One region of the Tissierella sp. MB52-C2 genome, then DNA from elsewhere that is predicted to be linked to it. Evidence: predicted binding sites of a transcription regulator. Region 1 holds the regulator's gene; the other holds the start of a gene.
The links. Region 1 encodes HrcA, which represses chaperone genes, less so after heat shock. Its sites were predicted from a motif close to ATTAGCACTCNATANTATNGAGTGCTAAT; they were not measured.

Region 1 (6,879 bases):
GTAGTATAATATATACAAAAAATGGATACTATAATCTGGGTGATAATATGGAAACCAGATTAGAAAGAAATAAAAGGTATAAAAAAGAAAGGCGTATGCAAAAAGTAAAAAAGTTTTATATATTTATTTTACTTATACTTTTAATATTAGGAATAAGAATAGTAAACCAAAATATTATCGAGCTTAATTGTTTAGAAAATCCTAATATCTTAAGGTTTTCTATGGAAACAAAAACTTTAGATTTTTTTGGGAAATCCTATATAATCGATTTTAAGTATTTATTAAATTTACTAAAAGACCAGTTTCTGGTCTTTTAGTTTTACATACTAGGGAATATTTGCTATAATTGTTTAGAGTTATCTTGAACTTCATAAGGAGGAAAAATATGAAAAAAAAGAAACAACAAAATATAAGAAACTTTTCGATTATTGCCCATATAGACCATGGAAAATCTACTTTGGCAGATAGATTAATAGAAAAAACGGGAATGCTGACTTCAAGGGAAATGCAAAACCAAGTTCTAGACAATATGGATCTAGAAAGGGAAAGAGGTATAACCATAAAGTTAAAAGCTGTAAGATTAGTTTATAATGCTAAAGATGGAGAAGAATATATATTAAACTTAATAGATACCCCTGGCCATGTGGACTTTACCTATGAAGTCTCAAGGTCTTTAGCAGCTTGTGAAGGGGCCATACTAGTAATTGATGCTACTCAGGGAATAGAAGCCCAAACCTTAGCAAATGTGTATTTAGCCTTAGATCAGGACCTAGAGATACTACCAGTTGTAAATAAAATAGACTTGCCAAGTGCAAGGCCAGATGAAGTAAAAAAAGAAGTGGAAGATATTATAGGAATAGATTGTGAAGAGGCACCACTTATATCGGCTAAAGAAGGATTAAATATTGAAGATGTATTAGAAAATATAGTAAAATATGTACCTTCACCAAAGGGAGATCCCAACGCACCATTGAAAGCATTAATATTTGACTCCTATTACGATAGCTATAAAGGTGTTATTTGTTATATAAGGGTATATGAAGGTACTATGAAGCCTGGCATGGAAATAAAGATGATGTCAACAGGAAAATCCTACGAAGTAGTAGAAGTAGGTGTAAATACATCGAGACATATAACTTTAGATAAATTAGAACCTGGAGATGTAGGTTTCGTAACAGCAAGTATAAAAAATGTAAAGGATGCTAGAGTTGGTGATACTATAACTGATGCAGAAAATCCAACTGAAGAACCATTACCAGGATATAAAAAGGTTATACCTATGGTATATTGCGGAATCTACCCTGCAGAAGGAGAAGACTTTAACACAGTTAGAGAAGCTCTTGAAAAGCTACAGGTAAATGATGCATCTTTAGATTTTGAGTCTGAAACATCAGTTGCATTAGGATTTGGATTTAGATGTGGATTTTTAGGACTTTTACACATGGAGATAATTCAAGAAAGATTAGAAAGAGAGTTTGACTTAAATATAATAACTACAGCTCCTTCTGTTATATATAAAATAACTAAAACAACAGGAGAAGTGTTAGAAATACAAAATCCATCTAATCTTCCACCATTAACAGAAATAGAATATATGGAAGAGCCTATAGTAACTGCTAATATAATGACTCCTACAGATTATGTAGGTGCAATAATGGAACTTTGTCAAAATAAAAGAGGAACTTTTTTAAACATGGAATATCTAGAGGAAAAAAGAGTTGTACTTCATTATGAACTACCTTTAAATGAGGTAATCTATGATTTCTTTGATGCTCTTAAATCAAAGACTAGAGGATATGCGTCTCTAGATTATGATCTGAAGGGATACCAACAATCTGAGCTTGTAAAAATGGATATTCTTATTAATGGAGAATTAGTGGATGCATTTTCTTTAATAGTTCACGAAGAAAAGGCATATGAAAGAGGAAGAAATATAGCAGAACGATTAGTAGATGTTATACCAAGACATCAGTTTGCAGTACCTATTCAAGCAACAATAGGATCTAAAATAATAGCTAGAGAAACCATAAGAGCCCTTAGAAAAGACGTACTTGCTAAATGTTATGGTGGAGATATATCAAGGAAGAAGAAACTACTTGAGAAGCAAAAAGAAGGTAAGAAACGTATGAGACAAATTGGTTCAGTTGAAGTTCCACAGGAAGCATTTTTAACTGTTCTAAAATATGATGAAAAATAATCTATGGAACGGTTTTAGCCGTTCCTAAATTAATTTTAGGAGGAAAAAATGAAAGAAATATCCTTATATATTCATATACCCTTCTGTATAAGTAAATGTTATTACTGTGATTTTACATCCTTTGCTTATGAAAATGATAAAATCCATGATTATATAAATAGTGTCCTAATTGAGCTAGAACTATATAGAGAAAAACTAAAAAATTATACTATAAAAACCATATTTATAGGAGGCGGAACTCCATCATCTATAGACGGAAAATATATTTATGAAATACTCAAGTTTATATATAAAAATTTTAATACTACTGGTCTAATGGAAACCACCATAGAAGTAAATCCAGGAACATTAAGTAAAGAAAAAGTAAGACTTTATAAAGAAAGTGGAATAAATAGAGTCAGCATGGGAGTACAAACTTTAGATAATAATTTATTAAAGTCCATAGGGAGAATTCATAAGGCAGAAGATTTTTATAAAAGTTATAAATTATTAGAAGAAGTAGGTATAGAAAATATTAATGTAGATTTAATATTTGGTCTTCCAAACCAAACTATTGAAAATGTAATAGATTCTTTATATAAGGTAGTTCAAGTTGGAGTGAAACATATATCATATTATGGACTTATATTAGAAGAAAATACAAAACTTTATGATTTATATAATGAAGGAAAATTAACGCTGCCTGATGAAGATACAGAAAGGGAAATGTATCATAAGATTACTGAATATCTTATAAATCATGGATATAATCATTATGAAATTTCCAATTATTGTTTGCCAGGTTATGAATGCAAACATAATCTAGTGTATTGGGATGTAAATTCGTATCTAGGATTAGGATTAAATAGTCATTCTTATATGGAAAGTAAAAGATTTTTTAATACATCTAATATAAATAATTACATAAAAAAACTAAACGAGAAAGTTCTCCCAATATACGGAGAAGAAATAATAGATCAGGAAACAGAAATAGAGGAATTTTGTATATTGGGATTAAGAAAGATAAAAGGAATTGATAAATTAGAATTTGAAAGAAGATTTAAAAGGAAAATAGAAAATCTATATGGGGATATAATAAGTAAGCATGTAGATAATAATTTAATAGTAAATGAAAAAGATTATATTAAATTAACAAAGAAAGGCTTAGATTTATCTAACTTAGTAGAAATAGATTTTTTAAAATAATTAAATATTTTTATCAAAAACTATTGACAAAATTTATTAGTAGTGGTAACTTTAAATCGTAAGCATTAGCACTCAATAAGATAGAGTGCTAATAAACGATCTAGTATTTAAAATACTGAGGTGATAAAGTATGCTAGATAATAGAAAGCTTAGAATTCTTTATGCCATTATCAACTCTTATATATTGAGTGCAGAACCTATAGGATCAAGGACAATAACTAAACAATATGATTTAGGAGTAAGTTCTGCCACCATAAGAAATGAAATGTCTGACTTAGAAGAATTAGGATATTTAAATAAACCTTATTCTTCATCAGGAAGAGTTCCATCTGATAAAGCTTATAGATTATATGTAGATGAAATCTTAAAAAATAAAAAGTACAATATAGATTTAGGAAAGAAAAACCAGATAAAAAAAATATTAATTAGTGAATCAAGGGAAATAGAACAACTATTGCAAAATTCTGCTAAGGTATTATCAGCCATAACTAGCTATACAGCTCTTGCCATATCTCCTAGTCTGAATGGAGCTAAAATAAAACATATTCAGCTAATACCAATTGATGAGATGCAATTGTTGATGGTTTTAATAAGTGATACTGGGGCAGTTAAAAATTCTATTTTTAGATTAAACAAAGCAATACCAGAAGAACAAGTTAATACCATATCTAATTATCTAAACCATAGATTAAAGGGGTTATCCATAGATGAAATTGGTGAAGAATTATCTGATGGCATAATGAGGGAAATATATGAATATAAGGCCACTATAGATAAAATTATACCTATTATAAACCAATCTATGGAGGATATAGACAATGTAGATTTATATTCAGATGGCATAACTAAGATATTAAATTTTCCAGAATATAAGGATTTAGAAAAAGCTAAATCATTTATATCCTTTATAGAAGATAAGGATTTAGTTTTAGATCTTTTGTTAAATAACCCTGTATCCCAGGATATAGAAATAATAATTGGAAATGAAAATATTTATGATTCTATAAAGGATTGTAGTTTAATTACAACAACTTATAAACTAGGAGATAAAACCCTAGGGAAAATAGGAATTATAGGCCCTACAAGGATGGATTATTTGAATTTAATAAATATATTGCAGTTATTTTCTGTAAATATTACAGAAATTATAGATATGGTTATGGGCAAACATATCTCAAGGTAACTATAATATTTAAGAGGTGATGGAATGAAAAAAGAAAATGAAAAAACTAAAGAGGAAGATGATTTAACAGAAGAAGCTATTTCTAATGAGTCTAATGAAGAATTAGATGAAACTTTACAATCAAAGGAAAAAGAAATAGAAGAATTAAATAATAAATTATTAAGACTTCAAGCTGATTTTGTTAATTTTAGAAAAAGAGCTGAAAAGGATAAAGAAAGCACAATAGCCTATGCTCTAGAGTCATTTGTAAGTAGCTTATTGCCTATAATAGATAATTTCCAGAGGGCAATGGAATCAGAAGAAGATAAAGAAAATGGTTTTTATAAAGGTATAGAAATGATATATCAACAACTGATGAAAACCTTTAAGGACAATGGTGTAGAAGAAATGAAATGCTTAGGAGAAGATTTTGATCCTAACTTTCATCATGCAGTATTTATGGAAGAAAATACAGAGTATGATGAAGGAAAAATATCTGAAGTATTGCAAAGTGGGTATATGTTAAAGGATAAAGTCATTAGACCGTCCATGGTTAAAGTTGCAAAATAACATTTGTTTAGGAGGAATTTTATATGGGAAAAATAATTGGAATTGACTTAGGTACTACAAATTCATGCGTAGCTGTAATGGAAGGTGGAGAGCCTACTATAATAGCTAATATAGAGGGAAATAGAACAACACCATCTATAGTAGCATTTACAAAGGATGGAGAAAGACTTGTTGGTGAAACTGCAAAAAGACAAGCCATAACAAATCCTGATAGAACAATAGCTTCAATAAAAAGAAAAATGGGTTCAGATTTTAAAGTAAATATAGATAGTAAAGATTATTCACCAGAAGAAATATCAGCTATGATTTTACAAAAAATCAAAGCAGACGTGGAAAGTTACTTAGGTGAAACTGTAACTGAAGCAGTAATTACAGTACCAGCATACTTTACAGATAGCCAAAGACAGGCTACAAAAGATGCTGGAAAGATAGCAGGATTAGAAGTAAAAAGAATTATAAATGAGCCAACAGCAGCAGCTCTTGCTTATGGAATGGATAAAGAGCAAGGACAACATAAGATTATGGTATTCGACTTAGGCGGAGGTACTTTTGACGTATCTATACTAGAACTTGGAGATGGAGTATTTGAAGTATTAGCTACTCGTGGAAATAATAATCTAGGTGGAGATGACTTTGACGAAACCATAGTAAACTATATAGCAGATCAATTCAAGAAAGAAAATGGAATAGATTTAAAACAAGATAAAATGAGTCTACAAAGATTAAAAGAAGCTGCAGAAAAAGCTAAAAAAGAATTATCTTCAACTATGTCAACAAATATAAATCTTCCATTTATTACTGCTACTCAATCAGGTCCATTACACTTAAATATGGACATTACAAGGGCAAAATTCAATGAATTAACTTCTAACCTAGTTGATAAAACATTAGAGCCTGTTAAGGAAGCATTAAAAGATTCAGGTTTACAAGCTTCTGATATAGAAAAAGTACTTTTAGTTGGTGGGTCAACTAGAATTCCAGCTGTTCAAGATGCAGTTAAAAAGTTAATCGGCAGAGAACCTCAAAAGGATATTAACCCAGATGAATGTGTTGCTTTAGGTGCAGCAATACAAGGTGGAGTTCTTGCTGGAGAAGTTAAGGATATACTTTTATTAGACGTTACCCCTCTTTCCTTAGGTATTGAAACATTAGGTGGAGTAACTACTAGATTAATTGAGAGAAATACAACTATACCAACTAAAAAGAGCCAAACGTTTACTACAGCAGCAGATAATCAAACATCAGTAGATATTCACGTTTTACAAGGTGAACGTCAAATGGCAAGTGACAATACTACTTTAGGAAGATTCCAATTAACTGGATTACCACCAGCACAAAGAGGAGTTCCACAAATAGAAGTAACTTTTGATATAGATGCTAACGGTATTGTAAATGTAAGTGCAAAAGACTTAGGTACAGGAAAAGAGCAAAGAATAACTATAACTGCTTCAACTAAGCTTTCAGATGATGAAATAGAAAAGAAAGTAAGAGAGGCAGAACAATTTGCAGAAGAAGACAAAAATAGAAAAGAAACTATTGAAATAAGAAATAATGGAGATAATTTAGTTTATCAAACTGAAAAAACTTTAAAGGAAGTAGAAGGAAAAATCGGGGCAGATGAAAAAGAAAAAGTTGAATCCAAATTAGAAGAGCTTAAGAAAGCACTAGAAGGAGACAACTACGATGAAATCAAACAAAAAACTGAAGAATTAACTGAAGTATTCTATTCTATATCCCAAAAGATGTATGAAAACACTGGAGCTAA
Region 2 (6,879 bases), 1.9 Mb from region 1:
GTATTATGCATCTATGGACCTAGTATTAAAGCATTGTTTACAGGTTCAATTTTAGGAGGAACACTTACAGTTCCTATAGCTAACTGGATTAATAATTACATAATGATACCAGTTGGGATGCCAGGAACTGTGGCTAATTACTTTGCATTGGCAAGCTCCATAACTATAACATTACAAGTTTGTAGTTTACTTCCATGGATGGAAAAAAAGTCATTTAATACTATAGACTATGGACCAAAGCCTACAGAAGAAGAAATGTATAATATCTTAAAAAATCCTCTATGGATTATTAGGAGAACTTTGGCAGATTTAACAGACCCACTTTTTTATGGAAATGAAATAGCCTCTCTTTTTTTAATAATTGGAGCTATAATAGATTGGCTTTTAAACTCAAAGCACGGATTCCTAGGATCTCAAGTTTTTCCAGCAATATTATTTTCTCAATTGTTAAGTGGGGGGGTGTCAGTATATCTCTATGGTAGAAAACATTTGGAAAATGGTTGGTATCCTACTTATGTACCAGTGGTAAGTATAGCCCCATTTTGTGTTTTAACATTTGGAACTACTATACCTGTAATACTACTTTCTTCAATACTTGGTGCAATAATAGGGGCACCCTTTGCTGAATTGTTAAATAGAAATCTTCCAGACCATCTCCATGGAGTCATACCAAATGTATTAGCTATGGGTATGACTACTATGCTTACAATAAGTGTTATGAATTATTTACCTTGGTTTTAAAGGTATCCTTTAAGGATACCTTTTTATGTGATTATTTTATTATTAGTAGTATAACTTTTAGATTTTATAGATTAATTAATTTCCAATAGGGTATCACTAAAATTAGAATATGCATAAAATTAGGAGGATTTATATGGCGAATTTTGAGACTGAAAGTTATTCTAAAACAATTGAATATATTTTAAAGAATCATCATACTCCATTAAAAAAGGAATTACCTGAGTTAGAGAAATTAGTATATACAATATTTAAAGTTCATTTTGAAGATATGGGAGATGTTTTAGAGAAGGTTCATGAACTATACGGACGACTAAAGACTACTTTAGAATCCCATATAATAAAGGAAGAAAGAGCATTATTCTATAGCATAAGGGACTATGATAGGGATAAATCAAAGGATTTATTAGAGGAAGTACTGGAAGGAATCAAAAGCGTTGAGATGGATAATAAAGAAATAGAAGAACTAGTAAAGGAAATTAGAAAAGTAACAGATGATTATTTAATTCCACCTACCAGTTGTCCGACTTATGAAAATACTTATGATAGATTAAAAGATTTAGAAAAAAACTTATGCGAACATATAGAGATAGAGAGTACATTATTTCTTAGATTAAAAGATGAAAGATAGTAGACAAAAAAACATCTCAAACTGCTTTAATAAGCAGTTTGAGATGTTTTTTTTATATATACTTAAATAAATTCTACAATATTATCTTTTGCATTATTAGTCTTTTCTCCATATATTTTTCAAGGCTTTCTTTATCAGCATCCATGGTATTTTGAGAGATTATAATAGGAAATTCTGAAAGAGCATCTCTTTGAAATTTATCAATTTGAATTTTGAAACCAGTAGAAAGACTGAGTATGAAGGGCACCTGTAGGTTCATCTGCTAGAATGATGTCTGGATCATTTGCAAGGGCACGGGCTATGGTAACTCTTTGCATTTGCCCTCCAGAGAGCTGGTTTGGTTTTTTGTGTATATGGCGTTTTAAGGATAATGAAGACTTTGAAATCATTACAATACGTGGGTTAGGTTATAAGGCGGTGAAAGGTAAGTGAATAGACTCCGAAGCCTAAATTTTAGTCTTGTCATTCTTGTATTTATAATTATGATATTTTCTAGTATATTAGCAGGTATTATCTTGTTTGTTTTGATTAAATGCAACATTATTTCTTATATAAGGATAACTCCAAGACTATTTTTAATGATTGGGCTTATTGTAAGTACAATCATTGGAACGATTCTTACTTTTCCCATAGGAAATCACTTTTTAAGACCTTTAAATCAATTGATTGAGGCAACTCAAGAGGTATCCAGGGGCAATTTTAGTGTTAAGGTAAAAGAACTTGAGAAAAATTATGAAATAGATAAACTTATTAGAAGTTTTAACACTATGACAAATGAATTAAGCAGTATTGAGATGTTTAGAAAGAACTTTATTAATAACTTCTCCCATGAGTTCAGAACACCAATAGTGTCTATACGAGGATTTGCAAGACAACTTAAAAATTCTACTTTAACAGATGAAATGCGTAAGGAGTATATTGATATAATAATTAGAGAGTCGGAAAGACTTACAAATATGTCCTAGAACATTTTGCTTTTAACAAAACTTGAGAATCAAGAAATAGTTACAGACAAAAAGTTGTTTTCATTGGACGAGCAGCTTAGGAACTGTATATTACTATTACAGATGGAGTGGGAGAGGAAGGATATTAGTTTTAGTGTTGAGTTGGACTCAATTGGGTATTATGGAAATGAAGAAATGTTGTCTCATGTTTGGTTAAATTTGTTAGGAAATGCAATTAAATTCAGCCATAAGGGCGGAGAAATTACAGTAAAATGCCGTAATGAGGGAAGCTATGTTAAGGTCAAGATTTCTGATAATGGTATAGGAATGAATGATGATACTAGACATCATGTATTTGAAAAATTTTATCAAGGGGACTCCTCACGTTCTTCAGAAGGTAATGGTCTAGGGCTTTCCCTTGTGAAACGTATTGTGGATTTGTGCGAAGGGAGAATTGATGTGAAAAGTCGCTTAGAAAAAGGAACAGATATTGTTATCAGATTACCAAATTGAATAAGAATAAAGCGTTAAAGAATATACAATCAAATTTAAATAGACAGAAGAGGTGTGTTTAAGATGGAAATAAAAGCAGCAGTAAATATGAATCAATTAAAGATGATGGAAAAAGAGTTAAAGAGATTTTTAATGTCCTATAAGTTTGGGCTTGAGGAAGTAAAGACAAAAATCAATATTTTAAATGAGGAATTCAAATACATTCATGACTATAATCCTATTGAGCATGTGAAATCTAGAATTAAAAGTCCTGAAAGTATTTTAGAAAAATTAAATAGAAAAGATTTAGAGATTTCTTTTCCTTCAATAAAAGAGAATATTAAGGATATAGCTGGAATTCGGATAGTTTGTTCATTCGTATCGGATATATATAAAATAAGTGAAATGTTAAAGAAACAGAAGGACTTGAAGGTGATAAAGTATAGGGACTATATAAAAAATCCTAAGCCTAATGGGTATCAAAGCCTCCACTTGGTTTTACAAGTACCAGTATTTATGTCAGATAGGATTGAAGATGTTTGTGTAGAAGTTCAGATTCGAACAATGGGTATGGATTTCTGGGCAAGCTTAGAGCATAAAATTTATTATAAATATAATAGTGACGTTCCTCAAAGGTTAAAGGATGAGTTAAGGGAAGCCGCAATTACAGTGTCTCAGTTAGATAGAAGAATGGAAAATCTCAGTAAAGAGGTTATAAAGATAAAGGACTCCAATAGTTCAGAGGAAAATTTGATAAATATTTTTGTAAAGGACACCAGTTTCTATCTTTCTGATAGTCTTTTAAATTTAGAGGAAGAATTGGAGGCATAATTTTATGAATATAAAAGAAAAGTATGTAAATTCTTGACATAGAAAAATAAATATGGTACATTTTTCTTATTAGCACTCTAGTGGTGCGAGTGCTAATTTATTTAAAATAAGAATTAAGAAAGGGAAGATACTATGGAAAAGAGAGAATTTAGGGCAGAATCTAAACGTTTATTAGATCTTATGGTCAACTCAATCTATACTCATAAGGAAATATTTTTAAGAGAATTAATTTCTAACTCATCTGATGCCATAGATAAAATTTATTATAAGGCATTAACAGATGAAAATATATCCTTCAACAAAGATGATTATTATATCAAAATAGTTGCAGATAAGGATAATAGAACCTTAACCATATCAGATACAGGAATAGGAATGTCTAAAGAAGAGTTGGAAGAACATCTTGGAGTAATAGCCAATAGCGGAAGCTTTGCATTTAAAAATGAAAATCAATTAAAAGATGGATATGATATAATCGGTCAATTTGGTGTTGGATTTTATTCTGCATTTATGGTAGCAGACAAGGTAACAGTCGTAAGTAAAACCTTTGGATCTGAAGAAGCATATAAGTGGGAGTCAGAAGGAGCAGAGGGATATACCATAGACAGAGCGACAAAGGACATAGTAGGAACAGATATAATACTTAACATAAAAGAAAACACAGAAGATGAAAAATATGATGAGTTTTTAGAAGAATATAGACTTAGAGGAATCATAAAAAAATATTCTGATTTCATTAGATACCCAATTAAATTAGATATAACAAAGAGTAAATTAAAAGAAGGTTCAGAAGACGAATACGAAGAATATAAAGAAGAACAAATAATCAATAGTATGGTTCCTATTTGGAGAAAGAATAAAAATGAGTTAAAAGAAGAAGACTATGAAAACTTTTACATGGAAAAACATTTTGGCTTTGATAAACCAATGAAATCTATCCATTTAAGTGTAGATGGAACTCTAAGATATAATGCCATATTATTTATACCACAGGAAGCACCTTATGATTTTTATACTAAGGAATATGAAAAAGGGTTAGAATTATATTCTAATGGAGTCCTTATAATGGAAAAATGTGCTGATCTTTTACCAGATTATTTTAGTTTTGTAAAGGGAGTAGTCGATTCAGAAGATCTATCTCTTAATATATCTAGGGAAATATTACAGCATGATAGACAGCTAAAACTAATTGCTAAGAAGATTGAAGATAAAATAAAAGACGAGTTAAATATAGTATTAAAGAATAATAGAGAAGAATATGAAAAATTCTTTGAAAGCTTTGGAAAGCAGTTGAAGTTTGGAGTTTATAGTGATTTTGGTATGAATAAGGAAGTTCTACAAGACTTACTTTTATTCTATTCATCTAAGGAAAAGAAAATGGTTACATTAGATGAATATATAAGTAGAATGCCAGAGGAACAAAAGTATATCTATTATGCGGTTGGAGAGTCAGTTGACAGGATAGATAAATTACCACAGACTGAAGTTGTAAAGGATAAGGACTACGAAATCCTATACTTTACAGATGATATAGATGAATTTGCAATTAAGGTATTGATGAGTTATAAGGAAAAAGAATTTAAATCAGTATCATCAGGAGACTTAGGCATAGAAATTGATGAAAATGATAAAGATAATGAAAAGGAAATAGAAGAGAATAAGGACTTATTTGGATTTATGAAAGAAACCTTATTAAATAAAATAAATGAAATCAAACCATCAAAAAGACTAAAAAATCATCCAGTTTGTTTATCTACAGAAGGAGATCTTTCCATAGAGATGGAAAAGGTTTTAAATATGATGCCAGACAATCCTAATATAAAAGCAGATAAAATATTAGAAATCAATGTAAATCACCCTGTATTTGAGACATTGAAATCTGCCTATGAAAATGATAAAGAAAAGTTAAAATTATATACTAATCTATTATATAATCAAGCACTGTTAATAGAGGGATTACCTATTGAAGATCCTGTAGAATTTACTAACAATATATGTAAACTTATGTAATATAAAGAGGTGGTTTAAGTATACTTTGCCAGTAAACTAAAACCACTTTCTTGTTTTCGAAAGGAGAAAAACATGAAATTAATAATACCTGTCATAGTTGGAGCCATCATAGGATATTTTACAAACTGGCTTGCCATAAAAATGTTATTTAGGCCCCACTATGAAAAGAAAATATTTGGTATAAAAGTTCCCTTTACTCCAGGACTAATACCTAAAGAAAAAGATAGAATAGCTAAGAGTATTGGTGAGACTGTAGGTGTTTATCTATTGTCACCTGATACAATAATAGAAGCTCTTTCTAATAAGGAAATAGATAATACGATTAAGTCTTGGATATATAATAATATGGAAAGATTAAAGGAAAATCACCAATCTATAAAAGTATTTTTAGAAAATACACTAGACAATAATTACAATAAATTTGTAAGGAGAATAGAAGAAAAGACAAGGGATTTAATTATAAAACAAATTAGAAAAGATGAATTTAAAAGTTTAATATCAAAGTCTATTGCCGAAAAAGTAAATAATATGAATTGTGAAGATATTTATAGATTATTAGATGAAAAATTAAGAGATTTTTTATTAGAGTTATCAAAATCTCATGAATTAAAAGTAGGAATAATAGAGTTAATAAAATCAAAATTAGATGCTTTATCAGGTGATGAAAGGAAGTTATCTGAAATATTGCCGGAAGAAATATTATCTTCCATAAATAATTATATTGATGAAAATAAAGATGAAATAGGAAATATTATAAAAAACAGCTTTAAGGATCCTGCTATACAACAAAAACTTAAAAATTCCATATCTGAATTAGTGCTCAAAAATATGAGTAAGGTAATTATGGCATTTGTAAGCCCTGATATGATAACTGAAAAGATATTTCATATGATTGAAAAATACATCAATAGTGAAGATACAAATAGGGATATTGTAATGCTTATTAAATCTCTATTAGATAAGCTATTAGAATCAAAAGTTTCAGAAATAAGTCCAAAGATATTAGATGGCATTGGAGAAGAAGGATTTGAAAAAATATCATGTATATTAATTGGATATATTGCCAATGAAGATAATTACAATGTATTATTAAATATCTTAGGAGAAAAATTAAGAAATTCTGAATCAGAAAACAAGGAAGCTATAATAGATTACTTAACTAAAAATATAGATAAAGTATTGGAAAGCGAAGAGCTTGAGAAAAGTATAGATTTATTTATAGCAAATATTGTG

Region 2: the regulator HrcA is predicted to act here: its motif matches at 3,705-3,733, upstream of htpG (molecular chaperone HtpG).

What each region holds. Positions count from the first base shown of each region.
Region 1 is NZ_CP133261.1:2,228,911-2,235,789, reverse strand. Features, by position in the region: gene lepA (translation elongation factor 4) at 386-2,197, shown strand; gene hemW (radical SAM family heme chaperone HemW) at 2,246-3,382, shown strand; gene hrcA (heat-inducible transcriptional repressor HrcA) at 3,513-4,565, shown strand; gene grpE (nucleotide exchange factor GrpE) at 4,590-5,114, shown strand; gene dnaK (molecular chaperone DnaK) at 5,138-6,879, shown strand, end outside.
Region 2 is NZ_CP133261.1:233,006-239,884, forward strand. Features, by position in the region: gene RBU61_RS01100 (hypothetical protein) at 1-741, shown strand, start outside; gene RBU61_RS01105 (hemerythrin domain-containing protein) at 875-1,369, shown strand; partial or broken gene RBU61_RS01110 (ATP-binding cassette domain-containing protein) at 1,597-1,740, opposite strand; gene RBU61_RS01115 (histidine kinase dimerization/phospho-acceptor domain-containing protein) at 1,885-2,334, shown strand; gene RBU61_RS01120 (HAMP domain-containing sensor histidine kinase) at 2,341-2,826, shown strand; gene RBU61_RS01125 (GTP pyrophosphokinase family protein) at 2,890-3,636, shown strand; gene htpG (molecular chaperone HtpG) at 3,769-5,646, shown strand; gene RBU61_RS01135 (DUF445 family protein) at 5,719-6,879, shown strand, end outside.